3 regions of the Rhizobium sp. IBUN genome follow, and region 1 is predicted to be linked to each of the others. Evidence: predicted binding sites of a transcription regulator. Region 1 holds the regulator's gene; each other region holds the start of a gene.
The links. The regulator PhoB, encoded in region 1, activates phosphate uptake and scavenging genes when phosphate is short. The targets are predictions, from matches to a motif close to TGTCATNNANCTGTCAT.
Positions count from the first base shown of each region.

Region 1 (10,560 bases):
GTTGCAAGGACATAGGACGGTCAGGGTCTCCTGCGTTATCCCCTGCCGATGCGAACCCGGACACCGGGTGAGGCTTGCGATTTGCGGCGGCAGCGGCTACCGCATTTACGAATTGTTAAGTACAAAGCCCAGTCTCAGAGTAAAGGACCGGACGTGAGCGGATTAGAAACGGCTATCAAAACGGCGCTCAGCAATGCCGATCGCGACAATCCCGAAGTCCGTGCAAAGATTTATCAGTCCGCGCGTCAGGCTCTTGAAGCCGGTCTCCGCAAGCAGGACATCACCGAGACGGAAGCGGTCGCCTATCATCGCCACAGGCTCGAAACGACGATCCATATGATCGAAGCGGAGGAGCGCGAACGCCTTCATCCGCGCCAGGGGCCGCCGGAAGTTGCTGTTCCCCCCGTGGTGGAAGTACCAAGGCCGGCTGATCATGTGGCAGAGGAAGAAGTCGCGAACGTTTCGATTGGCGGCGAAACCCGTGAGCATTCGGTTACCGACCCACGCTTCGACGATGAATCCAGCCTCGCCGGCGTCCATGCCGGGAGCGGCAATCATCTTGGCGCCGAGCCGGTCGCTGAATCGCCAGCGGCGGAGCGAAAGCCCACGCAGATGGATTTCCGGCCGGAGCGCGCCGCGGTTCGACGCAAGCCGCGCAAGTTTTTCTCCCGACTGCTTGTCGCCTGCGTGCTCCTGGCCTTCATCGGCATGGGTGCGTGGTGGGTATACACCTCGGGCGTGCTTAAGACCGCTGCGGAACGAGATACAAGCGTTGCCAATCCGCCGGCGAGCACTCAGCCGGAAGACTTCGACGGCGCGGACAACAGTGGCGACAGCGGTGCAGCAGGCAATGCGGCGCCGGTTGCGATCGACCCGCAGAACTCCTTCTCCGCCGACTGGATTGAGGTTTTCAAGCCGTCCAATGCGGACAAGATCAAGACCGGTGCACGGGCGGAAATTCAGAATGTTGCGGAAAACGAGGGCACCGCGGTCCGCCTGATCTCGCAGAGCAACGACAGCGACGGCAATATCAGCATCAGCGTTCCCGCCGATGTCCTTCAGCAGTTGGCCGGCAAGTCCTCGACGATTGCAATCACGCTGCAATCGACGTCCGACGAACCAACTCAGGTTACGGTGGAATGCGATTTCCAGTCGCTCGGCGACTGCGCCCGTCACCGTTTCTCGGTCACCCGGCAGAAGTCGGATGTGCTTCTCCAGGTCCGCTTCGATCGCTCGCTGGCGCCGAACGCCGCCGGACGTCTGATCATCAACAGCGATGTCGACGGCAAGGCGCGCGGCATCAACCTCTACGCTATCCGAATCCTGCCGGGGCAATAGGCTATTTCAGGAAATGCGGACCCGAGCCGATGATCTTGTCATCGAGCTTGCCGATGGCATCCTTGTCCTTGCCGTCATAATCCATCGTCTTCAGCATGTGCCGGATCAGGTTTAGCCGGGCGCGACGCTTGTCATTGGCACGAATGACCGTCCAGGGCGCGAATTCCGTATGTGTCTCTTTCAGCATCCGGTCGCGTTTCTCGCTGTAGTCGCCCCATTTCGTCAGCGCTGCGATGTCCATCGACGACAGTTTCCAGACCTTGAGCGGGTCGTGGCGCCGATCGTGGAAGCGCTTCAGTTGCATCTCGCGGCCGATATCGAGATAGAACTTGAAGAAGAAGATACCCTCGTGCGCGATGACCTTCTCAAGCTGAGGCGCCTGGTTCAGGAAATCTTCGTATTGCTTGTGTGTGCAGAAGCCCATGACGGGCTCGACGCCGGCACGATTGTACCAGGACCGGTCGAAGAGCACGAACTCGCCCGCGGTCGGGAATTGCGCGACATAGCGCTGGAAATACCATTGCCCGGCCTCACGATCGGTGGGCTTGGCCAATGCGACCGCCCGGGCAAGGCGGGGATTCATGTGCGCCGATGAGGCAGAAATCGCGCCGCCCTTGCCCGCCGCATCCCGTCCCTCGAAAAGCGCCATGACCCGCTTGCCGGTGGCCTGCAGCCAGAACTGCACCTTGACCAACTCGATTTGCAGCTTTTTGAGTTCTTCAAGGTATTGTTCTTCCTTGAGGTGTTTGTCGTATGGATAGCCGCCGGATTCCAAAGCCGCCTTGTCAACCCAGTCCGGCAGCAAGGCATTGTCGACATCAAAGACGCGCTTCTCTCCGCGGATGTCCAGTTCGACGGCTCTGCTTTCGACATCATCGGCCATGGCTTCTTCTCCGGTGAACTTCGTCGCATACAGGCGACCATATTTCCTGTTGAAAATCAAATGTCTTGCGGATCGTGGAAATTTCTGTGTGTTCGCAGCAAAGGCTTTCCGCGTGTCGTGTGCAGGCGAAAACTTCTGTCATGAATCACGGCTATCAGGCAGAGTTTGAAGATAAGAGTACGAGCCGAAAACCGCGAGGGGCAGTTGGAAGACAAAGCGCCATGGACACGAAGCCTGATTGCACGCATTCGGCAGGAGCGTCCCGTCCTGCTCGTGGCTCTGCTGATTGCCCTGATTGCTCTGGCTGCAGGCGCAAACAAGTGGGTCGTGCTCGGTCTTCTGTTGCTAATGATCATCACGGCGTTGTGGCACACGGTTCCGGCGGCCCTCCCGAAAGTCCAGCTGGAACCAGTTCCCGAGACTATCGAAGCGCCCGGGAACCGCTTGGCCGAGGTTGCCGCGGCGCTTGCCGCGCTCGACATCCCCGTCATGGTGCTTTCCGGTGATGCCTCGGTGCTTTACCAGAACCGCGCGGCCGAAAAGGCTTTCGGCGAGGCCGCCATTGGTGCGCATATTTCCGCTCGCCTGCGCTCGCCTGGCATCCTCGACATGGTCAGCGAAACGATTGCAACCAACGCGCCGAACCAGATCGAGCACTCCGAACGCCTGCCATCCGAGCGCGTTTACATCGTCCGCAGCGCCCCCGTGGAGTTTGACGAACAGCAGCCGGCTGATGAGCGTTTCTTCGTGCTCTCCTTCCGGGACATTTCCGAGGTTCGCCGCATCGACCGCATGCGCTCCGATTTCGTCGCCAATGCCAGCCACGAGTTGCGCACGCCACTCGCGTCCCTGCGCGGCTTCATAGAGACTATCCAGGGCCCGGCGAAGAATGACGGCAAGGCGCAGGAGCGCTTTCTCGGCATCATGCTGGATCAGGCCACTCGTATGAGCCGTCTTGTCGACGACCTCCTGTCCTTGTCGCGGCTGGAACTCAAGTCACACATCGCCCCGGATCAGAAGGTCGATCTCGTTCCACTTCTCGGCCATGTGAGGGACTCGCTGGCACCACTCGCAAACGATGTCGGCGTTGAGATCGTGCTGCATCTTCCGCTGGGCAAGGCAGAGGTGCTTGGCGACCGCGACGAACTGGTCCAGGTTTTTGAAAACCTGATGGAAAATGCCTGCAAGTATGGGCAGGAGGGCAAGACCGTCGATGTGTTCCTGAAGAATGCACCGGGCGAGCCGGTGGAGGTCACGGTTGTCGACAAGGGACCGGGAATTCCGGCCGAGCATGTGCCGCGACTGACCGAGCGTTTCTACCGTGTGAGCATCGAGGACAGCCGCTCGAAGAAAGGCACGGGGTTGGGCCTTGCCATCGTCAAGCATATCCTGACGCGGCACCGCGCGCGCTTGATCGTCAAGTCGGAAGTCGGCAAGGGAACGAGCTTCACCGTGCGGTTTTGACATAAAACTGCGATCAATCGTGCGGGATCGCATTCTTTGTATAATGATTTCATATATTTAATCTGTCACAAATGTTTCGTGAAAATGACATAAAAGCTCTGGGCATCAGGGGCTAAAGAGAGCGGGCCGCTGATGAAGACGGCACTGCAAAGGCCGCTCAAGGCCGCACTCAGACCGCTATATGCCCGGGAGACTGTTATGAACGCTTTTAAACTCACGGTCGCAGCACTTGCCGCTTCCGCCGCTTTCGCTGGCGCGGCCGTTGCGCGCGACCAGGTTCAGGTTGCTGGCTCGTCCACCGTCCTGCCTTACGCCAAGATCGTAGCCGAAACCTTCGGCGAAACCTTCAAGGACTTCAAGACGCCGGTCGTTGAATCCGGCGGCACGGGCGCTGGCCTCAAGGAATTCTGCAAGGGCGTCGGCCCGGACACCATCGACGTTGCCAACGCTTCGCGTCCGATCAACGCCAAGGAACTGGACGCCTGCAAGGCAGCCGGCGTCACCGACATCCAGGAAGTGAAGATCGGCTATGACGGCATCGTCTTCGCGACCGACTCGTCCAACCCTGATGTCGCCTACGTCCCGGCCGACATCTATAAGGCTCTGGCTGCCCAGGTCGTTGTTGACGGCAAGCTCGTCGCCAACCCTTACAAGAAGTGGTCGGAAGTCAACCCGGCACTCCCGGCTGTTGACATTGCTGCCTACATCCCGGGCGAAAAGCACGGCACGCGCGAAGTCTTCGAACAGAACGTTCTTGCTGCTGGCTGCAAGGCTTCCGGCGCTCTCGACGTCATCAAGGCTTCGATCTCTGACGCCGCCGCTCAGACCAAGGCTTGCGTCGCAGTCCGCAAGGACGGCGCTGCTGTCGACATCGACGGTGACTATCCGGAAACGCTGGCACGCATCGCTGCCAACAAGACCGGCGTTGGCGTCTTCGGCCTTTCCTTCTATGAAAACAACGCCGACAAGCTGAAGGTTGCGACCGTCAACGGTATCGTTCCGTCGACCGAAACCATCTCCGACGGCACGTACCCGGTTTCCCGTCCGCTGTTCTTCTACGTCAAGAAGGCACACCTCGGCGTCATCCCGGGCCTGAAGGAATACGTCAACTTCTTCGTATCCGAACAGATGATCGGACCGGACAGCCCGCTCGTCGAGTACGGCCTCGTTGCCGCTCCGGACGGTGAGCGCGACGCGATCCGCAAGGGCGTTGAAGACGGCAAGACTATGTAATGACCTTGCCGGCGCGATCACCAGATCGCGCCGGCTTTGCCTTGTTCCGCCAAGTCGGGACGGGGTCTGAACTTCTGCAAGTTTGAGAGCCGGATCGGTCCGCCTGCCGTTTCCGCTTTTGGGGTCAAAGGGCCTGGGACCTAAACGAATGGGTACATCCATCATACTCTTGTGTCTCGTGGTGCTTGGCGCCGTTGCTTTCATCGCAGCGCGCAGCCGTGCTACGGCACTTGCCGGGGGCAAGTCCTCCGCGCTGCATTCGCGACCGGGCTACTACGGCGCCTATGCCGCCATCTGGGCGGTGCTGCCGGCACTTATCGTGCTGTGCGCCTGGCTGGCGATCAGCCCTTCGATCATTGAGTCTTCCGTCCGTAGCACTTTCCCGGATGACGTCAAGGCGCAGCCGGCCGCGCAGCAGAACCTGAATTACGGGATGGTCAGCGCGATTGCGCGCGGCCTGCCGCTCCTCACCCCGGAGGAGATCAGCGGTGCTGCCAGCGATCCGGCTGGCCTCCAGGCAAAGCTTGCTGCAAAGGGCGTTCCGCTGGCCGGCCAGCCGCAGCCATACATGATCGACGCAGCGCAAAAGCTGAACGAAGAATCGGCTTCCAGCCGCCTCGTCATGACGGCGGTCGTCCTCATCCTTGCCGTTGCCGGCGCATTCTATGCGCTTCGTGAAGTCGCTCCGCGATTCCGTGCACGCAACCGCGTCGAACGTGTCATGCTTTGGGGCCTGCTCCTGGCGTCCTCGATCGCCATCCTGACGACGATCGGTATCGTTCTGTCAATGCTGACGGAAGCCGCGCATTTCTTCGCGGTCGTTCCTGCTGCAGACTTCTTCTTCGGTACGGTCTGGGATCCGCGCTTTGCCGGTGCCGGCGGCTCGTCCTTCGGGCAATTCGGCCTGATACCGCTGCTGCTAGGCACGCTCTACATCGGCTTCGTTGCGATGCTGGTGGCGGTGCCTGTCGGCCTGTTCGCGGCGATCTACATGGCGGAATACGCGGCCTCCGCAGTGCGATCGATCGCAAAGCCGCTGCTCGAAGTGCTCGCTGGTATTCCGACGATTGTTTACGGCTTTTTCGCCCTCGTCACGGTCGGCCCCTTCCTCCGCGACCTGTCTTCGCAGGTAAACGGCCTCCTTACCGGCAATTATGCGAACTTTATTCAGGCGCAGAGCGTTCTGACAGCGGGTATCGTCATGGGCATCATGCTGATCCCATACGTTTCGTCGCTCTCCGACGATATCATCACCGCTGTGCCGCGTGCGCTCCGCGATGGTTCGCTCGGTCTCGGTGCGACGCGTTCGGAGACAATCAAGAAGGTGGTGCTTCCCGCGGCGCTGCCCGGCATCGTCGGCGCGCTTCTGATGACTGCATCGCGCGCCATCGGCGAAACCATGATCGTGGTGCTGGCGGCGGGTGTCGCGGCGCGCATCCAGATCAACCCGTTCGAGCCAATGACGACAGTCACTGTCAAGATAGTCAATCAGCTCACTGGTGATCTGGAGTTCACCTCGCCGCAGACGCTGGTTGCCTTCGCGCTTGGTATCACGCTGTTCTTCATCACGCTTTGCCTCAACATCTACGCGCTCTATATCGTGCGCAAATACCGGGAGCAGTACGAATGACGGATATTGTTTCTCCGGGTCAGGGCGTTGTTGTTTCGAAGGCGCCTGAACGTCGCGACATCGGCCTCAAGCGCCGCTATGCCGCCGAGCGCCGGTTCCGCATCTATGGCATCGCTGCGATCTCCTTTGGTTTGATCTTCCTGGCGGTTTTGCTGACGAGCGTCGTCAGCAAGGGCTACACGGCCTTCCTGCAGACGGCGATCACGCTGCCGATCGAGTTCAGCGAGAAAACCATCGACCCGAACAACAAGCGCGCAACGGATCCGTCCGTGCTGATCGCGGCCAACTATTCGGTTCTCATCCGCGACGCGATGGTCAAGACGCTGAACCTCAATGCATCGAGCCGTCCCGAGGTGCGTGACGCGACCGCTATGATCTCCAAGGGCGCGCCGATCCAGCTGCGCGACATGGTCGTTGCCGATCCGTCGCTCATCGGCAGGACAGTCAACATCACCCTGCTTGCAGACGCCAACGTTGACTCCGCCAACAAGGGTCAGATTGACCTCAAGGTCGACGAGAAGAACCGCAAGGTGAACGACAGGCAGGTTGGCTGGATGAACCAGCTGGCGGAAACCGGTGCGCTGCACAAGAAATTCAACACCGGACTCTTCGTCAACGGCAACTCCAGCCGTCCCGAGGCCGCCGGTCTTGGTGTCGCCCTGGTTGGCTCGCTTTATCTGATGTTGATCGTGCTCGTCCTATCCCTGCCGATCGGCGTTGCCGCTTCGATTTACCTCGAGGAATTTGCACCGAAGAACAAGCTGACGGACCTGATCGAGGTCAACATCAACAACCTCGCGGCGGTTCCCTCCATCGTCTACGGTCTGCTCGGTCTTGCTGTTTTCATCAACTTCGCCGGCCTGCCGCGTTCAGCGTCGCTGGTTGGTGGCCTGGTACTGACCCTGATGACCTTGCCCACGATCATCATCGCGACCCGCGCAGCGCTTCGCGCCGTCCCGCCATCGATCCGCTCGGCCGCGCTCGGCCTCGGCGCCTCCAAGATGCAGATGGTCTTCCACCACGTCCTGCCGCTTGCGATGCCCGGTATCCTGACCGGCACGATTATCGGTCTGGCGCACGCGCTCGGGGAGACGGCGCCGCTGCTTTTGATCGGCATGGTCGCTTTCGTCGCGAATGCTCCGGCGACGCCCATGGAGCCTTCGACGGCCCTGCCGGTGCAGGTCTACATGTGGGCCAATGAAGCCGAGCGCGCCTTCGTCGAGCGGACCTCCGGCGCCATTATCGTCCTGCTCCTATTCCTGATCCTCATGAACCTCGGAGCCATCCTCTTGCGTCGTCGCTTTGAGCGCCGCTGGTAAACGGAGTAGACATTATGAACATGTTGACGGAAGCAGCAGTTGAGAAAGCGGTTGATCAGAAGATGAACGCCATTCCCTACAAGATGATCGGCCAGGACGTCTCCGTTTACTACGGCGAGAAGCGCGCGCTGTTCGACGTGAAGCTGAACATCCGTGAAAACACGGTGACCGCCCTGATTGGCCCATCCGGTTGCGGCAAGTCCACCTTCCTGCGCAGCCTGAACCGCATGAACGACACGATCGACGGTTGCCGCGTCACGGGCAAGATCACGCTCGATGGCGAAGATATCTACGATCCGGATATCGACGTTGTGGAGCTTCGCGCGCGTGTAGGCATGGTGTTCCAGAAGCCCAACCCGTTCCCGAAGACGATCTACGAAAACGTCGCCTACGGTCCGCGTATCCATGGGCTCGCCAAGTCGAAGGCCGACATGGACCAGATCGTCGAACACAGCCTGCAGCGCGCCGGCCTCTGGAATGAGGTGAAGGATCGCGTTCACGAAGCCGGCACCGGTCTTTCCGGTGGTCAGCAGCAGCGCCTCTGCATCGCCCGCGCCGTCGCCGTCAGCCCCGAAGTCATCCTGATGGACGAGCCATGCTCGGCACTCGATCCGATTGCAACGGCCAAGGTCGAGGAGCTCATCCACGAGCTCCGCGAGAACTACACGATTGTCATCGTGACGCACTCGATGCAGCAGGCCGCCCGTGTTTCGCAGCGCACAGCCATGTTCCACCTTGGCAACCTCGTCGAGGAGAATGACACCGACAAGATGTTCACCAACCCGGACGATCCGCGCACCCAGGACTACATCATGGGCCGCTTCGGTTGATCGGCCGTCTCGGTAGCACTTACGATATTCAAGGATGAGCCCTATGGCATCGACACATATCTTTTCTGCCTACGACGATGATTTGAAGTTCCTGTCCCGCCGTATCTCGGAAATGGGCGGCTTGGCCGAGCAGATGGTCTCGGATGCCGTACGCGCGCTCGTAAACGGCGATACGGCTCTTGCCCAGAAGGTCATCTCGGACGATGTGATCCTCGACCACGCGGAGCGCGAGATCGGCGACAAGGCGATCGTCACGATCGCCCGCCGCCAGCCGATGGCGGCCGATCTTCGCGAGATCATGGGCTCCATCCGCATCGCGGCAGACCTGGAGCGCGTCGGCGACCTGGGCAAGAACACTGCCAAGCGTGTCATTGCCGTACAGAGCGCCGGCGTGCCGCGCAAGCTCGCCCGCGGCCTCGAGCACCTGTCCGAGCTCGCCCTCGTCCAACTCAAGGAAGTCCTCGACGTCTACACGAGCCGTGCTGCCGACAAAGCAAAATCGGTCCGTGAGCGCGACGAGGAAATCGACGCGATGTACACCTCGCTGTTCCGTGAAATGCTCACCTACATGATGGAAGATCCGCGCAACATCACCAGCTGCACGCATCTTCTGTTCTGCGCCAAGAACATCGAGCGCATCGGCGACCACGCCACCAACATTGCCGAAACGATCTACTACATGGCCACCGGTGCCCAGCCGGAAGGCGAACGTCCGAAGGACGATACCGCCAACACCGTCGGCGCAGTCACTGAATAGTCATTCCGCGACCGCGCCCCCAGGAGACCGAAACGAATGATCCCTAAAGTAGCTGTCGTTGAAGACGAAGAAGCGCTGAGCGTGCTTCTCCGCTATAACCTTGAGGCCGAAGGCTTTGAGGTCGATACCATCCTGCGCGGCGACGAGGCCGAGATCCGGCTTCAGGAACGCACGCCGGACCTTCTCATCCTCGATTGGATGTTGCCGGGCGTGTCTGGCATCGAGCTCTGCCGCCGCCTGCGCATGCGGCCGGAAACCGAGCGCCTGCCGATCATCATGCTGACCGCCCGTGGCGAGGAAAGCGAACGGGTTCGCGGCCTCTCGACCGGTGCTGACGATTACGTCGTCAAGCCGTTCTCGACGCCGGAGCTTGTCGCTCGCGTCAAGGCGATGCTGCGTCGTGCCAAGCCCGAGGTGCTCTCGACGCTGTTGAAGTGCGGCGATATCGAGCTGGATCGCGAGACGCACCGCGTTCACCGCAAGAGCCGCGAAGTCCGCCTCGGCCCGACCGAATTCCGCCTTCTCGAGTTCTTGATGGCATCGCCCGGCCGCGTCTTCTCGCGCTCGCAGTTGCTCGACGGCGTCTGGGGTCACGACATCTATGTCGACGAGCGTACTGTTGACGTCCATGTCGGCCGCCTGCGCAAGGCTTTGAACTTTTCCAACATGCAGGACGTCATCCGCACCGTGCGCGGTGCCGGCTATTCGATGGAAGCCTGATCCTTTCAGGCGAGAGCCTGAGAGGTCTTTCCAATACAACGAAAAACGGGCCCGCGAGGGCCCGTCAGACTGCTGACAAACCCGTCGATATTTTCGGCGGGTTTGTTTTTTGGACGTTGGTTGTTTTAGTTGGGTTCTGAGGCGGGGCGAAGTTGGCGGCCTCTGGCCCTCATGCCATGGCTGGTCTGGGTGGCTTGGTGAGCGCCATGGCGATCTTCTTGATGTTTTGGGCGGCTGCAGCCAGCAGGCACTGGCATGCGACGCGGGTGAGACTTCGAAAGCGGGCATAGCGATGCCCGTGAAGCTGCTTGGCATCGGCAAACGAGCGCTCGACCGTCTCCTTGCGGCGCTTATAGATTGCCTTGCCCCAAGGGGTCAGGCGGTTG
Region 1 covers NZ_AZNV01000003.1:317,013-327,572, forward strand. The annotation lists gene RHIBUN_RS0105640 (hypothetical protein) at 154-1,338, shown strand; gene ppk2 (polyphosphate kinase 2) at 1,340-2,221, opposite strand; gene phoR (phosphate regulon sensor histidine kinase PhoR) at 2,459-3,685, shown strand; gene RHIBUN_RS0105655 (substrate-binding domain-containing protein) at 3,884-4,918, shown strand; gene pstC (phosphate ABC transporter permease subunit PstC) at 5,067-6,548, shown strand; gene pstA (phosphate ABC transporter permease PstA) at 6,545-7,867, shown strand; gene pstB (phosphate ABC transporter ATP-binding protein PstB) at 7,882-8,697, shown strand; gene phoU (phosphate signaling complex protein PhoU) at 8,741-9,454, shown strand; gene phoB (phosphate regulon transcriptional regulator PhoB) at 9,491-10,174, shown strand; partial or broken gene RHIBUN_RS0105685 (transposase) at 10,344-10,560, opposite strand, start outside.

Region 2 (10,560 bases), on a different contig from region 1:
GTGGTCGCGACGACGATATAGTCACGCGTTTCCCATTCCGTTGCCTTGCCGTCGTCATCGAAGGCGATGGGATGCTGATAGGTGACGCCGGGCTCCAACGGATAGCGGAAGTACCAGAGATTTCCGTTGACCTCGTGCTGCTCCACCTCGATGTCGGAGATCGCCGTCAGGAGTTTCGGATCCCAGTTGACAAGGCGCTTGTCCCGATAGATTAGGCCTTCCTTGTAAAGCGTTACAAAGACTTCAAGAACGGCGGCCGAAAGCCCCTCGTCCATCGTGAAGCGCTCACGCGACCAATCGCAGGAGGCGCCGAGGCGCTTCAACTGGTTGAAGATAAGGCCGCCCGATTCCGCCTTCCACTCCCAGACCTTATCGATGAAGGCTTCGCGCCCCATGTCGCGGCGACCTGGCAGCTGCTGTTCCATCAGCTTGCGCTCGACAACCATCTGGGTGGCGATACCAGCATGGTCCATGCCCGGCTGCCAGAGCACATCCTTGCCACGCATGCGCTCGAAGCGGACCATGATGTCCTGCAGCGTGTTGTTCAGCGCGTGCCCCATGTGCAGCGAGCCGGTCACGTTCGGCGGCGGGATGACGATGGTAAAAGTCTCGGCGCCCGGCTTGGCGTTGGCGCCCGCGCGGAAGGCGTCCGCCTCATCCCATTTCGCAGCGATTTTCGGTTCAACGGCAGCGGAATCGTAGGTCTTGTCGAGCATTTGGGGACCAAAATCTGGAGGTTCTTAGATGCGGGTTGTAAATAGGATGGCTACGGGCAAGTCAATAAAAAAGCCGCCCCGGAGACGGGAGCGGCTTTTGAGCAAAGGCGTTTCCGATCAGCGGCGCGGGCCACGCGCCACGCGTTCGATCTCTTCGCGCACGAGACGTTCGACCAGCGTCGGCAGATTGTCGTCCAGCCATTCGCGCAGCATGGGGCGCAGCATGTCTTCGGCGATCTCATCAAGCGACCGGCGCTCGGCACCATCGATTGCGGCGGCAAGCTCCTCAAAGGAACGGGCGATCTGCAGTCCGGCGTCGTGCGAGAGCAGCGCTGGCTGCTGCTCGTGCTCAACAACGCTTGGCATTGTTTCTTTCGCAGCCTCGGCGACAGCGGCAACTGCTACCTCGGCCGCGGGAACGACAGCTGGTCGCGGCTCCATGGCAACGACCGGAGGTAGCTCGAATGGAACCTCTACCGGCGGGCGAACAGCAACAATTTTCGCCGCGGGAACTGAAAGGGGTGCGGTAACGGCTTCCGTAGGGCGCGGGGACAGCGGTGCCTCGCCGACAGCGTCCGGCGTTTCGGTCCTCATCTCGGTGGCTCTTGCTTCCGGCGGCCGAAATGCCGGCGGCACTTCGCGCTGCAACTGCGCAGCGTTCCTCTCCGAGGCGGCACGGACGCGCGCAGCGACATCGGCAAGAGACATGGCGCGCGGCTGTGCCTCCGGCACGGGAGCCGAGCCTGCCGAGTTGGCAGCGACAAAACGCGGATCGGGCTCAGCGACCGTTTCAGGGAATTCCACGCCAGCGTAGGTCTCGTCCACCGTCAAATGAATGTCCGAGTCGCGATCGTCCTCGTCAGCACCATAAACCGCCGGCAGTGACGCGGAGAGTGCCCTGCCCGCACCGGGGTCATTGCTCTCGATGATCTGGCGGATCGACGCCAGAATCTCTTCCATGGACGGTTCACGCGCTACGCTTGGCTGAGCCATATCTATCCCCGTTACTCCGAAAAACGACCGGATTGCGTGGAGTGGGCATCCGAATCACCCATACCTTAGGATAGCCGAGGATCTAAAAAAATCATCGCGAATCAAATGAATGATGCCATGCACAGCTTTTCTGCCACGCTGCCTGGCGCTCCGATTCCATGGCGGGAAAGAAAACGGGCGCCAGAGGCGCCCGTCGAGAATCGGTCATCGGAGCTTTGGCTCAGAATACGAATTCACGCGCCTTGGCAAAGCCGGGAAGCGGCTTCACGGAGGCGTTGAAATAGACGTTTTCGGAAATTGTGCCGCGCTCGCTCACGAAAACCTTCGCACGCGCCGAACCGCCGTAGCCCTGTACGGTGACCAGACGGCCACCATCACGAAGCTGCGACAGCAAGGAGGAAGGAACCTCCTCGACCGAGCCGCTGACGAAAATGAGATCATAGGGAGCGCCTGACGCGTTGCCCGCATTGAGCGGCCCCGTGACGACCGACACATTTGTGTAGGCGGCAAGGTTGGTCTTGGCTTCCGCCGCCAGCGTTTCCTCCTCTTCAACGGCGATCACCGTACCGGCAAGCTGCGAGAAAAGAGCCGATACATAGCCACTGCCAGCGCCGATCTCGAGGACGACGTCATCCTTCGTGACAGCCGCAAGCTGGAGCAGCTTTGCAAGCGGCGACGGCTGCATGAGGTAGCGCGCCGGCTTGCCGGCCGCTGCAGGACAGATTTCAACATCACGATCGATATAGGCGAGCGGCTTGGCCTTCTCAGGAACGAAAGCCTCGCGCGGCACCGTGAGGAAGGCCGTCAGCACTGAATGCGAGGTGACGTCCGTCGTGCGAAGCTGGTTGTCGACCATGTTTGCGCGTGCTGATTCGAAATTCATCATGTCCTCTCGCCCGTAGAAGCGGCTTTGTCTGCACGTCTCTTAATCTCAGCACACCGGCCTTTCAAGGCTTCGCGAATGCCTGCGCCAAGAATTCCAGTACGAGTGTCGCGGAAGTGACCCGACCGCAATCCTTCATGGAACAAACGCGGGCGCCGTGATATTATTGCAACCGGAGGAACAGAGGAGGAGTAGGCCATGCCTAATATCATCGAATATCTCTCGTTGTTCGACTTCTTCATCATCGCAACACTGGTCGGCATCTTTTGCTGCGGTCTTTTCGATCGTGAAACGAGCTGACTGCCTGCCTTCAGGCCGTTGTCAGGTTCTGCCCCAATAGTGTCGTTTCCTTGGGATTCGACGGACGGGACATGGCAATCAAACCAATCTTGCTGGGCAGCCTTTTCATCTGCGTGCTGCTCGCGATCATTCTCCTGATTCCCTTTGTGCGTGTCGGCGCTCCGAATGTCGCGACGTCGGGCGTGTCGCCAGTGCCGTCACTGCAGCGAGTGAACTGAACGCCAACGGCGGCGTTTTCGCTGGGTGACAAATGGACCGCCACTGCAAAGTTCTTTTTAGGCAAGAACAAACGACGAAACATAGCTCTAAGCACCAATAGCGGTCGTCAAACGGGAGCTGTAGCGTATCGGCGCCGACCTCGGAGCCTCCCCAGCCCCTCCCCGGTCGACAACCCGGCCGGGGCCCTTGATAGCCGCGGCCGGGGCCGCCCCGGCGGGCCTATTGCAGTTCCGTTTCCTCTTCTATGTCGACGAGAATGCCGTAGCGCAGCGCTTCTTCCTTTGCCTCCTTCAGGGCCTCGTCGATCAGTATCACCAGCACGTCGGCGTGCCGCTCGCGCTTCGCCATTTCCCGCGCCACGCTCAGGGCAAAGATCAATTGCGGCATTTGGGTCGCCGGCATGGGAGGCGCTCCTAACAACTCAACACAAAGCTTAGGGCCTATCGAAAATTCGGCAATCCGACGATTTGGGTATGGAAGACATGCGCCAGCGCTAGTGTTGTGTGGATTCTCACTATGCCGATGGAGCAATTGCCAAAGCAGGTGAACTTGGCGGCGCGGGAACGGACGCAACAAAGAGAGTGCTGTCGACACTGAAGGCTCTTACGTCGAGGCGGCAACCCAGAAGCCGGGAGGGCCAGCCTACTTGGCTAGCCCCTCCAGCATTTCGGGACAGTGAACATACCCCCGCCGAGTCTGCCACGGGCAATGGACCTGTTCAGCAAGTGGGTCCGGTGCCTCAAAGCCCCACCGTCCTCCGCAGACTTGCAAGAGACACAATAGCCCCGTAGCAGGGGCTATCCTAGACGGACCTAGGTCCTAATCCGATTGGAGTAGGCGGTTGCCGAGGTTAGGCTCGAAGTTTCGTCGGATGGAACCAGCACGTTGAATTCGCCGCTGTTGTCGACCGAATGGCGGCCTGAAGACGCGACCACAACACCGCGGCACTGTGGGAAACACAGCCGCAAAATCAATGACTGCAGAATGTATGGGAAGGTTTGGAGGCCTCGCCCGGAATTGAACCGGGGTACAAGGATTTGCAGTCCTCTGCGTCACCACTCCGCCACGAGGCCTCACGACGCTTCATGACCGAAGCGTTGGCGGGCATTTAGAATGAATAGAAATCGAGTGCAAGGGGGTAGTTGAAAAACCGGCGGTATTTTGGATCGTCATGCCGCCGGTTCCGTAGTCAACCACTAGTACGGCGAATAGCACTGCCGCCGCGGACCGTAATAAGGCTGATAGGTGTTGTCATAGGCCCGATAGGACCGGTAGCGGCTGTAACACCAGTCGACGTGTGAATTGCCCACCGGTCTGGCCTGCGGCTGCGAAGCGATCAGACCGCCGATGAGTGCGCCGGCAGCAAGACCGCCGATCAGCGCGCCAGCATCGTTGTAATCGTTGCGGTAGTAGCCGTCGCGATAATAGCGATTTCCGTAGTACCGATTTCCGTAGTCGCGATTCCCGTAATGGCCATGGCGGTAGCCGCCACAACGATAGATGTTGCAGCGGTCGAAGCCGCGGCTGTTTCTGACGCCGGAATCTCCAAACCCACCGCGACTCTGAGCCGAATGCTCATCGCCTGAGTTTTCGGCAAAAGACGGACCGACGCCAGCGAGGCTCGTCGCAATTGCCAACATCAATACCGCAAGTTTTTTCATTCCGGCACCTTCTAATTTCGTACGCACTTCGCGTGAAGAACGCTCAGGATAATAACGTCCAAAAAGCTTCCAAGTTCCGCCTTACGCCTTCCATCTCCGGGCGAAAAGAATCGCGGCTGGTGCAATTGTGACACTTTTATTGCAAGTCCCGCTATTTTATGACGACCTTCAAAAATAGCTATGGATGGATGGAATGCTCAGCTGGTTTCGTAAACTTCTTCCTCGCGAGGATCAGTTCTTTGATCTCTTTGCACAGCACTCCCGAACAATCGTCGGCGCGGCGGAAGCGCTCAACGAATTGCTTGCAGGCAAGGATATCGAACACCATTGCGACCGGATCGTCGCGCTCGAAAACGATGCCGACAACATCACGCGCGAGGTGCTGCTTGCGGTCCGCCGGAGCTTCATCACGCCTTTCGACCGTGTTGATATCAAGGATCTGATCCAGTCGATGGATGATGCGATCGACATGATGCATAAGACAGTCAAGACGATCCGTCTCTTCGAGCAAACCGAATTCGATCCGCGCATGCAGGAAATGGGAGCGGCGATCGTCCAGGCAGCACACCTCATAGCCGAGGCGGTCCCCCTGCTCAGCCGCATCAACGCCAATGCCCCGCGCCTGATGGCGATCACCGAGGAAGTCACCCGCGTCGAGGGACGCTCCGACGAACTGCACGACAATGGTTTGAAGGGACTCTTCGTACGGCATGGCGCGTCGAATGCGATGGCCTATATCATTGGCAGCGAAATCTACGGCGAACTCGAGAAGGTCGTCGATCGCTTCGAGGACGTTGCCAATGAAATCAGCGGCATCGTGATCGAGAACGTCTAGATGGACGCCACCCTCGCCTTTCCATTGCTGGCGGCTCTCATCGCGGTCGCTCTCTTCTTCGACTTTCTGAACGGCCTGCACGATACCGCGAACTCGATCGCGACGATCGTTTCGACGCGTGTGCTCAGGCCGCACCACGCGGTCGTCTGGGCCGCTTTCTTCAATTTCATCGCGTTCCTGTTCTTCGGCCTGCACGTGGCTGAGACCTTGGGGACGGGCATCATCGATCCCAACATCGTGACGCCGCTGGTGATCTTCTCGGCGCTGATGGGCGCAATCATCTGGAATATCGTCACCTGGATCTTCGGTATCCCTTCCAGTTCCTCCCATGCGCTGGTCGGCGGGCTGGTAGGCGCTGGCCTCGCAAAGGTCGGCTTCAGCTCGATCGTATGGGGCGGATTGCTAAAAACAGCCGGCGCGATCGTCATGTCGCCGCTGATCGGCTTCATCCTGGCGCTCTTCCTCGTTCTTGCCGTTTCCTGGATCTTCGTTCGGCAAACGCCGTTCGCCGTCGATCGGACGTTCCGCCTCATGCAGTTCGTTTCCGCCTCTCTCTACTCGCTGGGCCATGGCGGCAATGATGCGCAGAAGACAATGGGCATCATAGCGGTGCTCCTCTATTCGCAGGGTTATCTCGGCGGAACCTTCCACGTACCGCTCTGGGTGGTCCTGTCCTGTCAGACAGCCATGGCTATGGGAACGCTCTTCGGCGGCTGGCGAATCGTTCACACGATGGGATCGAAGATAACCCGCCTTAACCCGATGCAGGGATTCTGCGCGGAGACCGGCGGCGCGCTGACGCTCTTTGCGGCCACGTGGCTCGGCATCCCTGTTTCCACGACGCACACGATCACCGGCGCCATCATCGGCGTTGGCGCGGCACGGCGCCTTTCAGCCGTCCGCTGGGGCCTGGCGGGCAACATCGTCGTCGCCTGGGTCATTACGCTTCCGGCAGCGGCACTCATTTCCGCATTCTTCTACTGGGCTGCAGGCCTGTTCAGCTGATCAAGGGGCGGGTTTCCTCCCCTTCTTCCACCAGACGGACAATCGCCGCCGCATCCGCCGGACGAGAGGCAGGTCGTGCGATAGAATAAGGAACCCCAGCGGAAGCATCCAGAAGCCGAGCACGGGCAGGAATCCCAAAAAGCCGCCCAGGATCAGCACAACGCCGATCGACATCCGGGCAAGGCGCGACCGCGGAAATGGGAAACTTACGGACCCCAGAATGAGACGGCCCGTGGTGTGGTCGATGCCAAATCGCTTGGCGGCCGGTTTTCCAGTGGTATCATGTGCTTCAGTCATCCACAGGAGATGGGGTTATACAGAACGAATACAAGCGGATGTCATTTTTTTGAAAAAACCGCTTGGCAAATCGGGCAAGCATTTGTATTAGGCCACTCACACCGCGGCGAGCGGTGATCCCTGGTAGCTCAGCGGTAGAGCATTCGACTGTTAATCGACAGGTCGCCGGTTCGAATCCGGCCCGGGGAGCCAGTTTCAGAGATAAACGCCTGCTTTTGTTGATATTCCAAAAGCAGGCGTTTTTTTCCCACTTTCCCTCCCCACTTTTGAAATCGCGTTTGGCCGATTGGTTCCTGTGGATAATCTTCTACGACGTCCACGCCACGCTGTGGTGGAATCAGAAAATTTGCGTCCGCTGCTCAGCGTTCGACCATAGGCCGGGAATTTTTCCTCGCCTAGCGGTTTCCCTCACGCAGCGCTTCCAACACGCTGTGGGACTATGCATCGCCCAACATCCAGGTCCGCGTTAGGCCCGGCGCCGGCTCCCTAACCGCCGGGCTAGTGCTTGTGTGTCCGGTCCGATCTTTCACAATTCTCCCACCCAAATGCGCGCTATAATAGCATTTGCGCTTGTCTCGATTATCGTGACCGCCAGGCCCGGCCCTCTTCAATTTCCGCATTCTTGAATCCAATGCGCGCCCTCAAACGGCGTTGCGAGATCGGTGTATTGAAACTGGGGGATCTGCAGCATGGAATCAGCAATAGACTTCGGAACTGGCGTCGTAGTAGCGAAGCGGACAGATGCATTCCCCTGGGAGGTCAGCGGTGCCAGGCGCGCCGAAAACAACCGATCTCATAACCGACGGTGAGAACGGATCAGGGGGCACCTTCCATGTACACACATCGAGACAACCGTTTGGAGCAACCATGGAGCCGCCAAGTTTTGACAGCGGAATCCCAGTCCTCCCAGACCCGGTCGGTAGGATAAAAATCACTCCCAGTTCTGGCAGAACGCATCACGTCACATTGGAGTCATTGGTGCCCGGAAACGCCTTTCATTTCACGATCATGGTCGTCGATCCCGGCGGAAACTGGGACGTGCTGACGAAGCAATTTCGCGACGCTCGGGCGGAGGGTGACGGTGCAATTCTCCCAGATGCGCATTCTCAATGATGGCGACCCATCCAGCGTTGGTGGAGGGGAGTTTTGATTTCGTGTTTCCGCAGGCGATGACCACCGTGCAATGAACATATTGCAGGATTTCCACATCCCAACGATGGATATTGACGATTGGTCGGAAACCGGTCGCCCGTATTCAATCGGATTCGCTTATGTCGGGAATACATTTGCATCGATCCCAACGGACCGCCCAAATATTTGGGTGGGATCGTGGGGCGTGGAGCATGATGGCCCCCTGGAGTCGGATGAAGGAGCCGGAAACTTTCTAATGAAACTTTCGCTGCCGACCGGGTTCAGGGAGACCGTCTCGAGCAGAACTGTAAAAGCTGCGATGCCCCACGTATCAAGCGTCATCGTGAACTGGTCCTCTGGCGACACACAAATCTGGTCCGCCAAGGATTGCTAGTTGCTCTCCATGCCGAGTGTCGTTGCGGGCTTCTGTAGGAGTCCACTACGACGTTTCTCTCGCAGTCTATAGCTGTCACCACGGATTGTTATCACGTGGCTATGGTGCAGCAATCGATCGAGGATAGCGGTTGCCACCACGGGATCGCCGAACACTGTTCCCCATTCTCCGACACTGCGGTTGGACGTGATGAGCATTGCACCCCGCTCGTAGCGCCTGGACACGAGCTGGAAGAACAGATGGGCGGCGTTGGGGTCGAACGGAAGATAGCCAAGCTCGTCGATGATAAGCAGCTTGGGCTTGGCAAGAAACGCGAGCCGCTCTTCCAGGCGTCCCTCGCCATGGGCTCTCACGAGCGTTGCAACCAATGCCTGCGCCGTAGCCGACCCGCTCGGCGGAGGAAGCCACGGTGGCAATACCGCTCCCAGAAGCTGAATTGTCACTGGTCAGAGACTTTTGTTTCTGGTTAGACTGCGCCTCCTGCGGAAAGGCGCGAGCGTTTTTGGTCGACATTGGAGCGCATTCGCCTATTTGGTTTTGATGAGCGCTTCAAACGGCCGTTGGGAGTTCGAGTTATTTCGATTGTGAGCAGACTTCCGCACTAGAACATAGACGTTCGCCAGGACGTCTATTCGCGGAGCTGACGAGAGCGGATGGCGGCCCTTTTAGGCAGATGACCTCCTGTCTGGCCGTCATCCGCCTCGTCCTTGCCTGGAAACTGAACATCACTCCGCAGGATGCGGCATCGCCGGACGGGCGTGCTTTTCAAGCGGTCGCTCCCGCCATCCCGTCGAGCGATTGACCAGCCAGAAATAGAGCCCGTAGGGAAGAAGATTGACGAGCTTCATCATGTAGGTGAAGCGCTTCGGGAAGGTAATCTCGAAGCGTTGAGACTTGAGTCCTGCCGAAATCTGTTCGGCGGCCTCCTCGACCGAGACCAGCGAGGGCATCGAGAATTTGTTCTTCTTAATCGCAGGCGTATCGACGAAGCCCGGATTGATGAGCTGAATGCGGATGCCCATCTTGTCGAGATCGAATTTCAAGCTCTCGGCCATGTTGATCAAGGCGGCTTTGGTCGCACCGTAGGCCGCGCTTGTCGGCAGGCCGCCATAGCCTGATACCGATGAAACGACGGCGATCTGCCCCTGCCCTTTGGCCTTCATGTGCCGCACGGCCGGGATGAGGCAATTCACGACACCCTGCAGATTGACCGCGAAGCTCTGCTCGAAATCGCTGAGATTCAGTTCTTCCGCGTGGACCGGGAAATAGACCCCCGCATTGAAAACCGCCAGCGCAAGTGCGCCATGTTCATATTCGATTGACGCAAGCACGTGCTCCATGTCTTCGGCGTTGGTGACATCGCCGTCGAGCACGATGATGCTGCCGGGTAGGTCCGAAGCTTCGGCCTGCAATTCCGCAAGCTTCTCGTGGTCGCGAGCGGTGACGGCGACCTTGTATCCGTCTCCGGCGAGCTTCAATGCCAACGCTCGCCCGATTCCGGAACTCGCGCCCGATATCCAGGCTATTCCATGTTCGGGACGGGCGACGAAATCTGGCATGGCACATCTCCTCCGGGCTGTTTTCCAAACGTCAAAACAGGTCCGGGAGTTCCTCGCCATCTCCCGGTTTCAAGGGAATATCACGCCATTGTGGCTGCTTTCAGCCGATCAGGTCTCGGATGAACTGGGGGAAGGAGCCGGTGAGCTTGATCGGCGCGTCAAAAACCGAAAACGCGATGCAGGGACGATCTTTTTCGGCAACAGGTCGGTGGTCGACGCTCTCGTCCGCTACTGAGATGTCGCCAGGCCCGAAATGGCCGCGACGGTCGTTGAACGCGCCGTCCAGGATCAAGGTGAGCTCCATGCCCTTGTGGGTGTGTGCAGGCAAAGCCCGGCCAGCCTTGATCCACATCAGGCTGACTTCGCATCCATCGATATCGGTCGAGTACTCCTTGAAGCCGGGAAGCTTCGTCTTCCAGGGGACCGTATCCACATCATAGCCGACCAGGTTGCGAATCGCCTTCGGGAAGAACCCCTGTTTTGTCGGCAGATCGGCTGGCCTTTCAGCTGGCAGCGCAGAGGCGAAGACCGCGGCGAGGCGCACGTCGCGATCGCCCATTGCAGCTT
Region 2 covers NZ_AZNV01000005.1:184,563-195,122, forward strand. The annotation lists gene RHIBUN_RS0107650 (valine--tRNA ligase) at 1-716, opposite strand, end outside; gene RHIBUN_RS0107655 (DUF2497 domain-containing protein) at 834-1,709, opposite strand; gene RHIBUN_RS0107660 (protein-L-isoaspartate O-methyltransferase) at 1,930-2,595, opposite strand; gene RHIBUN_RS36770 (hypothetical protein) at 2,964-3,110, shown strand; gene RHIBUN_RS0107675 (hypothetical protein) at 3,331-3,513, opposite strand; tRNA gene RHIBUN_RS0107680 (tRNA-Cys) at 4,111-4,184, opposite strand; gene RHIBUN_RS0107685 (BA14K family protein) at 4,308-4,772, opposite strand; gene RHIBUN_RS0107690 (DUF47 family protein) at 4,966-5,607, shown strand; gene RHIBUN_RS0107695 (inorganic phosphate transporter) at 5,608-6,612, shown strand; gene RHIBUN_RS37215 (hypothetical protein) at 6,613-6,909, opposite strand; tRNA gene RHIBUN_RS0107705 (tRNA-Asn) at 7,027-7,101, shown strand; gene RHIBUN_RS37900 (hypothetical protein) at 7,888-8,022, shown strand; partial or broken gene RHIBUN_RS0107720 (ATP-binding protein) at 8,431-8,811, opposite strand; partial or broken gene RHIBUN_RS37220 (SAM-dependent methyltransferase) at 8,862-8,991, shown strand; gene RHIBUN_RS0107725 (SDR family NAD(P)-dependent oxidoreductase) at 9,160-9,993, opposite strand; gene RHIBUN_RS0107730 (ChrR family anti-sigma-E factor) at 10,094-10,560, opposite strand, start outside.
Region 2: the regulator PhoB is predicted to act here: its motif matches at 4,900-4,916, upstream of RHIBUN_RS0107690 (DUF47 family protein).

Region 3 (10,560 bases), on a different contig from region 1:
CCGGCCGAAGATAGAGTTCGTAGATCTCGCCCTCTTGGGGCAGTGCGCGGGCGCGATTGAGGCCGAGCGTTGCGTAGCCTGCGACAGTGCCGGCCACGTCGAGAACGAGAAGCGTTGCCGGCCCGCGGGTGGCCTTGCGCCACCAGTTCTCGCCGCGACGCTCGATCATCTGCCGCAACGCACGATGCGGAATGATCCCCGCATAGGTGTGCTGCCACGCAAGCCGATGCACTTCCGATATGGCTCGGGAATCGTGCGGTTCGGCCCGCCGAACATCGATCGACAACGTCTTCATAATGCGTACTCTGGTCCCATTGTCGGCAATTAACCATATGCGCCCGGCGCATTCAGGTTGTTTGCCCACAGGCTAAACATGTGGACGACAGCTGAAATTTAACGCTTTTTTAACTATTGCGACAAGCGAGATTCGGCAGACTGCACAAATAAAAAACCCCGGCGCAATGGCCGGGGTTGAAGGCTGAAAGACTTCAGTCGCTTAGGCGGACTTCGCCTTGGCGAAGCGCTTGCGATCGTTGGCGTCGAGATACATCTTGCGCAGGCGGATCGACTTCGGCGTCACTTCCATCAGCTCGTCGTCCTGGATCCAGGAGAGAGCGCGGTCGAGCGTCATTCGGATCGGCGGCGTCAGCTTGACGGCTTCGTCCTTGCCGGCGGCGCGGATGTTGGTCAGCTGCTTGCCCTTGAGGACGTTGACCTCGAGGTCGTTATCGCGCGAGTGGATACCGATGATCATGCCCATGTAGACCTTTTCGCCGGGCTCGATCATCATCGGGCCGCGATCTTCCAGGTTGAACATGGCGTATGCAACGGCTTCGCCCGGAGCGTTGGCCAGGAGAACGCCGTTCGTGCGGCCGCCGATTTCACCCTTGTAGGGCTGGTAGTCCTTGAACAGGCGGTTCATCACGGCAGTGCCGCGCGTGTCCGTCAAGAGTTCCGACTGGTAGCCGATCAGGCCGCGGGTCGGCGCGTTGAAGACCAGGCGAACGCGATTGCCGCCCGAAGGACGCAGCTCGGTCATCTCGGCCTTGCGCTCGGACATCTTCTGCACGACGACGCCGGAATGCTCTTCATCGACGTCGATGACGACTTCTTCGATCGGCTCCATCAGCTGGTCGTTTTCGTCGCGGTGCATGACGACGCGCGGACGCGACACGGCGAGCTCGAAGCCTTCACGACGCATGGTTTCGATCAGAACGGCGAGCTGCAATTCGCCGCGGCCGGAAACGTAGAACGAATCCTTGCCTTCGGCTTCTTCGATCTTCAGCGCGACGTTGCCTTCTGCTTCCTTGAACAGGCGGTCGCGGATGACGCGCGAGGTGACCTTGTCACCTTCGGTGCCGGCGAGCGGGCTGTCGTTGACGATGAAGGACATGGTGACGGTCGGCGGATCGATCGGCTGCGCGGTCAGCGCCTCGGTGATCGCGGGATCACAGAAGGTGTCGGCAACCGTGCCCTTGGAGAGGCCGGCGATCGCGACGATGTCGCCTGCATGCGCTTCGTCGATCGAGGTGCGCTCGATGCCGCGGAAAGCGAGGATCTTCGAGATACGGCCGGATTCGATCAGCTTGCCATCCTGGCCGAGAACCTTGACAGCCTGGTTCGGCTTGATCGAGCCGGAATTGATGCGGCCGGTGATGATGCGGCCGAGGAAGGGGTTGGCTTCGAGGATCGTGCCGATCATCGTGAACGGGCCTTCGGCAACCGTCGGCTCCGGAACGTGGTTGAGCACGAGGTCGAGCAGCGGTGCCAGACCCTGGTCCTTCGGGCCTTCAGGATTGACGTTCATCCAGCCATCGCGACCCGAACCGTAGAGGATCGGGAAGTCGAGCTGTTCGTCGGTCGCGTCGAGGCTAGCGAAGAGGTCGAATACTTCGTTGATGACTTCTTCATGGCGGCCATCGGGACGGTCGATCTTGTTGATCGCAACGATCGGACGGAGGCCGACCTTCAGCGCCTTGGAGACGACGAACTTGGTCTGCGGCATCGGGCCTTCGGAGGAGTCGACCAGAACGATCGCGCCGTCCACCATCGAGAGAATACGCTCGACTTCACCACCGAAGTCGGCGTGGCCGGGTGTGTCGACGATGTTGATACGAACGCCCTTCCACTCGACCGATGTCGCCTTGGCAAGGATCGTGATGCCGCGTTCCTTTTCCAGGTCGTTCGAGTCCATGACGCGTTCTGCAACGCGCTGGTTCTCGCGGAACGAGCCGGACTGTTTCAGGAGTTCGTCAACCAGTGTCGTCTTGCCATGGTCAACGTGCGCGATAATCGCGATGTTGCGAAGTGCCATATGTCTATATCTCTGAAGCTGGGGCGCCGCGCTGGGAGAAGGCGCCAATTTCATTTGGGCGGCTCATACAGTGTTTTTCGCGTTTGCGAAAGGGGGGAGGCCGGATTGCCTGCCATGCATGGACGTCAACTCGATATCTGCGGATCGAGCGTCGTCCGCCACAGCTCGGTATCGTTCCGATCCATCAGCCTCACGGTCAGTTGCTCGGTCTGCCCGTCGATGTCGACAAGCCCGAAGAACTGCATGCCTGCCGACGGCGGCAGGTTCTGCTCCGCACCGCCGGGTGCGGCTTTCATGAACTTCACCTCCGGTCCGAAAGTCATGTCGAGTTCCTGCGGCCCATAGGTTCCGGAATGCAGCGGACCCGCAACGAACTCCCAGAATGGCAGGAACTCGCGGAACTTGGCCTTACCGGGATCGTAATAGTGTACAGCCGTGTAGTGCACGTCGGCTGTCAGCCAGATCATGTTCGCTATGCCGGCATCGCGGATGAAGCGCAGCAGATCGGCGAACTCCAGCTCGCGGCCAAGCAGGGCGCCATTCTCGCCGTTGGAGATCGACTCGCTGCCCGTCCGGTGGCCGTAATCGTCCCAGATCACCAGCCCGATCGGCAGATCGCAGGCGATCACCTTCCAGGTCGCGGTCGAGCGCACCAGTTCCCGCTTCAGCCACGCCATCTGGCGCTCGCCCAAAAGCCGCGACTCCGCCGTCGGCTCGGCATCGAGCCCACGGCTATTCGGGCCGCGATAGGAGCGCAGGTCGATGAAGAAGACATCGAGCAGCGGACCGTAAGACACCTTGCGGTAGATGCGGCCGGGGTCATCGGCCACGTAACGGATCGGCGTCATCTCGTGGAAGGCACGGCTTGCGCGGGCAGCAAGCGTGGCGATCGATTTTTCCTTGTAGCGATCATCATCACCGAGGTCGGTCGAGGGCGACCAGTTGTTCAGCACCTCGTGATCGTCCCATTGGTAGAAGACAGGGCAGACCGCATTGAACGCCTTCACATGCTCGTCGAGCAGATTATAGGTCCACTGGCCGCGAAACTGGTCGAGCGTCTGCGCGATGTCGCGCTTTGCCTCGGTGACGACGCGGTTTTTCCAAACGCCGCCATCTCGCAGCCTGACCTCGTCCGTGATCGGATTGTCGGCGTAAATTGTGTCGCCCGAATGGATCATGAAATCCGGGCGATGGTAGGCGATCGTCGAATAGGTGCGCATCCCCTCCTCGTCGATGCCCCAGCCCTGGCCGGCCGTATCCCCAGACCACGCGAAGCGGATGCTGCGCTTGCCCGCCGGCGCCGTGCGAAACTGTCCATGGATGGGTTCCGACAGGTCGTTGAGGTCCTGCAGGTCGGCCGCACGAAAGCGATAGAAGATCTCTTGATTATCAGGGAGATTCTGGAGCAGCAGCTTTCCCGCAAGATTGGTGCCCGGTGTCACGTCTATGGGCGCGACGCGCACCGCGTTGGCGAACCGGTCGCTCGTCGAATACTCGACATGCAGTCGTGCCGGCCGGTTCACCTGCGCCCAGACCATACCCGAATTCGCATCGACATCGCCGGATTGCACGCCTGCTGTAAAGACCGGGCGACTTGACGAGCCGCGCGCGTAGTAGGGCATCGCCAGCCCCGCCAGTGCAAATCCGCCAACGGCGCCCATGGATGAGAGGAAGCGTCGGCGGGTTGTTTCAGTCAATGTCATGCCAAGGTCTATCCGGCTAACGGGAGGGCCGAACCTATGGCGGCTGTCATGTCATCCGCTTGAAGGCGGCATGAAGGTTTTTCGAAACTTCAACGACAGTTTTGTTACGAGAGCGCCGCTGGTGAGGCGCTATTCCGCCACCAATCCGCTGCGGCGAAGCAGCGTGAGCAGCAGAAGCGGCAAAAGCGTGGTGATGAGAATTGCGATGAAGGCCATCGCCATGCCGAGGCCGATCGACCCCTGCTCGAACTGGCGCCAGATGAACGTGGCGATGGTCTGCATACCGACAGGTGCCACGACAACCGAGGCCACCAGTTCGCGCGAGGCAAGCGCAAAGACCAGCAGCATCGCCGAAGCAAGGCTCGGGAAGACAAGCGGCAGGAGGATGCGGTGAAAGGCGGTCACTCCGCTTGCACCAAACACCCGGGCAGCCGCTTCCAGGCTGTCCCCTATCTGCTGGAAGGCCGCCGTCGTGTAGCGCACCGGTTGCGGCAGCAGGATACAGCAATAGGCAAGCAGCAGGATGAATGCCGTGTTGTATGGGGTCGCCGGCAGCCATGGCATGTTCCAGGCAAGGATCAGCCCGACGGCAACGACGATGCCCGGCAGCGCATTCGGCAGGATCGTCATCGTGTCGATCGCCACGCGCCCGCGGATTTTCGTCTTGACGACCGTATAGGCGGCCAGAACACCGATGAGACCGGTAATCAAGGCTGTCCCGATGCCGAGCGAGAAGCTGTTGGCGAGTGCTACGAGAGCACCGGCACTGTTGTTGAAGACGGACAGGAAATTCTCGGCGCTGATGTTGTCGAGCGCCAAACCACCGGAAATCGTCCGCGACAGCGCCGTGAGCAGGATCGATAGCAGTGGCACGCCCGTTGCCAGGAAGGCAACCACGGCAAAGGCGATCATCACGGGAACCTTCATCGCCCCAAGCGGCCGCTTGTCCTTGGCAGCCGGTTTGCCGCCCACGGTCTGATAGGACCGGCGGGCCAGGATCCATCGCTGCAGCAGGAATGTCAGCAGAGACATGATGACGAGCAGGATCGACAGGATCGCAGCGCCCGGCAGATCGATCGGCCAATCCGAGATCCGCAGGTCGATGCCGGTAACCAGGACCTGGAAGCCGGCTCGACGACCAAGGGCAGCGGGCGTACCGTATTCCTCCATCGCCGCGGCAAAGACCAGCATCAGGCTGGCAACGAGTCCGGGTGCCGACAGCGGCAGCGTGATCCGAAAGAAGGCACGCGCCGGCGACGCGCCAAACACGCGACCGACGTCCGCATAACGCGCACCAACAGCCTCGACCGTGCGCGATACGGCGAAATAGACCACCGGAAAAGTGTTGAAGGCCATGACCATGGTCATGCCGAAGAGCGAAAACAGGAAGGGCGCGAGGTTGAAGCCCGCGATCTGCTGAATATAGCCGCGCGGCTGCAGCGTCATGATCCAGCCGAGCGTCGCGATGTAAGGCGGGATCATGAAGGGGACGAGCAGCAGCACATCCCACAGCGGTGCAAGCGGGATGCGGTAGAGTGCCCGAAACACGCCGAGCGGCACCGCCACCAGCGCCGAGGCCAGCACCACGCAGCTGCCAAGCAGAATGGTGTTGCCGGCCATGCCGATCAGCGCGCTATCGAAGAGCGTCGCAACAAGCGAAGAAAAAGGGCCCGCGAACGAGCCCTGTCCGATGTTGGGGAAGATGCCCTGAAGCACAACGGCGATGAAGGGAACGGCGACGATAACGGTCAATCCCGCGATCGCCAGCCAGGCGGCCGGCGCAGCGCCGCTACTATCGTGCGTCCTCATCGCCCTGCCCTTACTTACCGCCGAAGGTGTCGGTGACCTGCTTCAGCGTTTCCTTCCGCTTGCCGTAAACGGCAGCGGTGTCGTACTTCAGCAGCTTCAGATCGCTGATCAGCGGACGGTTTGCCGGAATGTCGGTACGAGCCGGCATCAGCATCTGGTCGGCAACGAGCGTCTGGCCTTCGTCGGATAGCATGTAGTCGATGAACTTCTTCGCCTCGTCCTGGTTTTTCGACCAGTTGAGGATCATCGCCGGACGCGGCGCGATGACGGTGCCCGATTCCGGGAAGATCACATCGATGGCCTCGCCCTTTTCCTTGGCGTTGAGCGTTATGTAATCGACGGCACCGAAGACGGCAGCCTTCGCGCCCTGCAGAACCGGGTTCAGCGCTTCGGCATTGGCGCCGGCGATGATCGCGCCATTATCCTTCAGATCCTTGAAGAGCTTGAAGTCGTCCTGGCCCGCCAGAGCCGCCGTCAGCTCGAAGGACGAGCCGGATTGCGCCGGATCCGGAATATTGACGAGGTCCTTGTATTCGGGCTTCGTCAGGTCGGCCCACTCGGCGGGCTTCGGCGTGCCGCTCTTGGTGTTCCAGGCAATACCGAGCGCCGAGATGCCCTGGGCAACGGCCGTGTCGGTTTTCAGGAAATCAGGAACCCTGGCGGCGTTCGGGCTGGTGTAGGACACGAGCCAGCCGCGCTTGGCGAAGTCGGTTGCCGTATCCCAGGAAGCCGAAATGAGAACGTCAACGACCGGATTCGAGGCTTCGGCTTCGATACGGGCCATGACCTTGCCGGTCGTTGCCTGGAAAACATTGACCTTGACACCGGTCTGTTTGGTGAAACCGGCCGACAGCTTGTCGATCAACCCCTGCGGACCAGCCGTGTAGACCGTGATGTCGGCATGGGCGACGCCGGCCATCAATGTTGCGGCGAGAACGCCGAAAGTGATGCTCTTCAACGACTTAAGCATGCTCCAAATTCTCCTCTTTGGACAAATGAATTTCTTTGCCGAACCAGCGGATCTGGCCGGGATCGATCGACAGACCGAAGCCCTCGCCGGGCCGCAGCTTGGCGCGGCTCAAAACCTGCAATTCTATTGTCTCGGCGCCGACCAGAGAGACAGTCGCCAGATGGCCATCGCCGCGGAACTGCGAGCGCAGCACCGTTGCGGCAAGCGTGCCGGGCAAGATCTCTCCCGCTGTGATCGATGCTGTGGGAATGAGGACACGAATGGCGCAATCGACCCCATCAACGCTGCGCAACAGCGCAAGGCCGCTGCCTTTGAAGAACCAATGCTCATCGCGATATTCGAGCTCTGCGACGCCGCCGAGGCGAAGGAAGTCGGCAACCTCGGGCGTTGCCGGCTTCTCGATCAGCTCGTCGGGCGATGCCAGCTGCTCGATCAGCCCGCCACGCATGACGGCGACGTCGTCGGCCAGCGTCAGCGCTTCGCTATGATCGTGGGTGACATAGATTGCCGTCAGGCCGAGCGTCGTGATCAGCTCGGCCAGTTCGCCCACCATGTTCTCGCGCAGTTCGCGATCGAGATTGGACAGAGGCTCGTCGAAGAGAATGAGCTGCGGTTCGGCAACGATCGCTCGCGCGATCGCAACACGCTGCTGCTGGCCACCCGAGAGATCGCTCGGCCTGCGGTCAGCATAGGCGCCGAGGCTGACGCGTTCTAGCGCCCGCATAGTTCGGGATTCCCGCTCGGATCTGGCAATACCGCGCATTTCGAGCGGAAAGGAGACGTTGCCGCCAACAGTCATGTGCGGCCAGAGCGCATAGTCCTGAAAGACCATGCCGAGATTGCGTTTTTCCGGCGGCGAGAAGGCGCCAGTTGCGGCATCGGCAACGGTGCATCCGGCAATCGCGATAGAGCCCTTCGTCGGCGCGAGCAATCCGGCGACGAGCCGCAGAAGAGTGGTCTTTCCGCAGCCGGACGGCCCAAGCAGCGCCAGCGTCTTGCCCTCGGAAAGCGAGATATCAATGCCCTTCAGAACGGGCGTCGCCCCATAGTGCAATTCCACGCCGGCCGTCGAAACGGTCGCATTGGTCTCTGAAGGTTGAGGGGTCATGAAAAAACCGGCATCGGTTGAAAACTGATGCCGGTTGCTTATTGAGGTTCAGTGACAGTCATGTGACGACGAAATCAGATGTTCGTTATCGCCAATACTTTAGAATTTCCGCATTGACGATATCCAATACATCGCGTCTCAAGCATCGCTTCCGGACAGTTCTTCAAAGGTCGCGAGGCCCTTCTTGACCAGCATGGCATCCGGGCTCGGCAGCTTGCCGCGGAAGGCCTTGTAGGCATCTTCAGGGTCGATCGCGCCGCCGACGGAATAGATGTTGTCCTTGAGCTTGGCCGCCATCTCGCGATTGAAAGCGTCGCCCGTTTCCTCGAAGGCAGCAAAGGCATCCGCATCGAGAACTTCGGACCACATGTACGAATAGTAGCCGGCTGAATAACCGCCGGAGAAGATGTGCTGGAAGTGCGGTGAGGCATGCCGCATGACGATCGACTTCGGCATGCCGAGCTCAGACAGCACCTCTTTCTGCACAGCCATCGGATCCTCGACCTTGTCGCGGGTATGGAACGCCATATCGACAAGCGCGGACGAGGTGAATTCGACCGTATTGAAGCCGGAATTGAAGGTGCGTGCTGCCAGAACCTTGTCGAGCAGAGCCTGCGGCATAGGCTCACCGGTTTCGAAATGCACGGCATATTGCTTCAGGATCCCCGGCACCGTCAGCCAATGCTCGTAGAGCTGCGACGGCAGCTCGACGAAGTCGCGCGAAACGCCCGTGCCCGAAACCGAGGGGTAGGTGACGTTTGACAGCATTCCATGCAGCGCATGGCCGAACTCGTGGAACAGCGTGCGCGCATCGTCGAGCGACAGCAGCGCCGGCTTGCCTTCGGCGGGCTTGGCGAAATTGCAGACATTGTAGATGATTGGCAGTTCGCCGCTACGGCCATTCTTCAGCGGCAGCTTGTGCTGCGATTGGAACGAGCTCATCCAGGCACCCGAACGCTTGGAACTGCGGGCGAAGTAGTCGCCGAGGAAGAGTGCGACCAGCCTGTCTTCGCGATCGCGGATCTCGAACACGCGCGCATCGGGATGGTAGGCAGGGACACCCTTCTTCTCGACGGCGCGAATGCCGAACAACCGGCCAGCGACATCGAAGCAGGCGTCGATGATCTTCTCCAGCTGCAGGTAGGGCTTCAGCTCAGCCTCTGAGAAATTGAACCGCTGCGCCCGGATCTTCTCGGCATAGTGCCGCCAGTCCCAGGGCATGACGTCGTGGTTCTTGCCTTCATCAGCGATCAGCTTGGCGATGTCGGCTTCTTCCTCGCCGGCACGCTTGACGGCCTTTGCCCAAACCTCCCGAAGCAGATGGTTCACGGCGTCAGGCGTCTTCGCCATCGTATTGTCGAGCTTCAGTTCGGCGAAGTTGCCATAACCGAGGAGTTTTGCCACCTCGTCGCGAAGCGCAAGCGTGTCACGGATAATGCCGCGATTGTCAGTCGCGCCATCGTTTTCGCCGCGCGCAACCCAGGCCTTGAAAGCCTGCTCCCGCAAGTCCCGCCGCTCGGAGAAGGTGAGAAAAGGTTCGATGATCGAGCGTGACAGGGTCACGGCAAACTTGCCCTCTTCGCCACGCTCGCGCGCAGCCGCCGCCATCGCATCCTTCAGAAAGTCCGGAATACCGTCGAGGTCCGCGCCGTCGGAAAGGATCAGCGCCCAGCTCTTCTCGTCGGCCAGCACGTTCTGGCCGAACTGGGTGCCAAGGCCGGCAAGCTTTTCATTCATGCCCGCGAGCTTCTCCTGCTCGGGCTTCGGCAGCTTCGCGCCCGATTTGACGAAGCCCTTCCAGTGCCGCTCCAGCACGCGCGTCTGCTCCAGCGTCAGGCCGAGGCTTTCGCGGGCTTCCCACAAGGTATCGATACGCGCAAACAGCGCCGCATTCATGCCGATCTTGGAATAGTGACGTGACATCTTCGGCGAGATGTCCCGTTCGAGCGTCTGGATCGTATCGTTGGTGTGAGCACCCGCCCGGTTCCAGAACAGAGCCGACACCCGCGACAGCGCATCGCCGGCGATCTCGAGAGCAACGACGGTATTCTCGAATGTCGGCGCCTCGGGGTTATCAGCGATCGCGTCGATCTCTTTCTCATGCGCGGCAAGTGCTGCGTCGAATGCCGGCGCGAAGTCGCCGTCATTGAGAGCATCGAAGCGCGGCAGGCCGTGGAGACCGTTCCATTCGACAAGCGCCGGGTTGAATTCTGATGTGGAAGGCATGCGGAGATCCTCTGTGGCAGGCAACTGAACAGGCAATATAGGGAGGCACGTTCGCAATTGGTATTGCCGATCGGACGCACGTCCCGAGCCCGACTGCGAAAAGTTCACGGCAAGAGAATCAACCAATCGCTAGGGATTGAAGCAATCCACGCGCGATCTCAGGCCTTCCGCCAACCGAGTAGGCCCGGCGTCGCATGCCAGAGTGCCTGCACGGCAAAACCCATGAACAGCACGCCGGAGCAACGGACGATCAGCCGCTCGTGCGAGCGATAGAAACGCCGCACCGTGCCGGCACCGATAATCGTGACCAGGATCATGTCGGCAACGATGAAGCCCAGGAACGAAACGGCGAGCAGGAGCGGCAACGTATGAAACTGCAATGCGCTCGCCGAGCCAGCAACAAGGGCAGTAAACGTCGCCAGTGCCACAG
Region 3 covers NZ_AZNV01000001.1:375,009-385,568, reverse strand. The annotation lists gene RHIBUN_RS0101760 (GNAT family N-acetyltransferase) at 1-295, opposite strand, end outside; gene typA (translational GTPase TypA) at 497-2,314, opposite strand; gene RHIBUN_RS0101750 (alkaline phosphatase D family protein) at 2,440-4,017, opposite strand; gene RHIBUN_RS0101745 (iron ABC transporter permease) at 4,147-5,826, opposite strand; gene RHIBUN_RS0101740 (ABC transporter substrate-binding protein) at 5,837-6,796, opposite strand; gene RHIBUN_RS0101735 (ABC transporter ATP-binding protein) at 6,789-7,904, opposite strand; gene RHIBUN_RS0101730 (M3 family metallopeptidase) at 8,043-10,130, opposite strand; gene RHIBUN_RS0101725 (LysE family translocator) at 10,289-10,560, opposite strand, start outside.
Region 3: the regulator PhoB is predicted to act here: its motif matches at 4,110-4,126, upstream of RHIBUN_RS0101750 (alkaline phosphatase D family protein).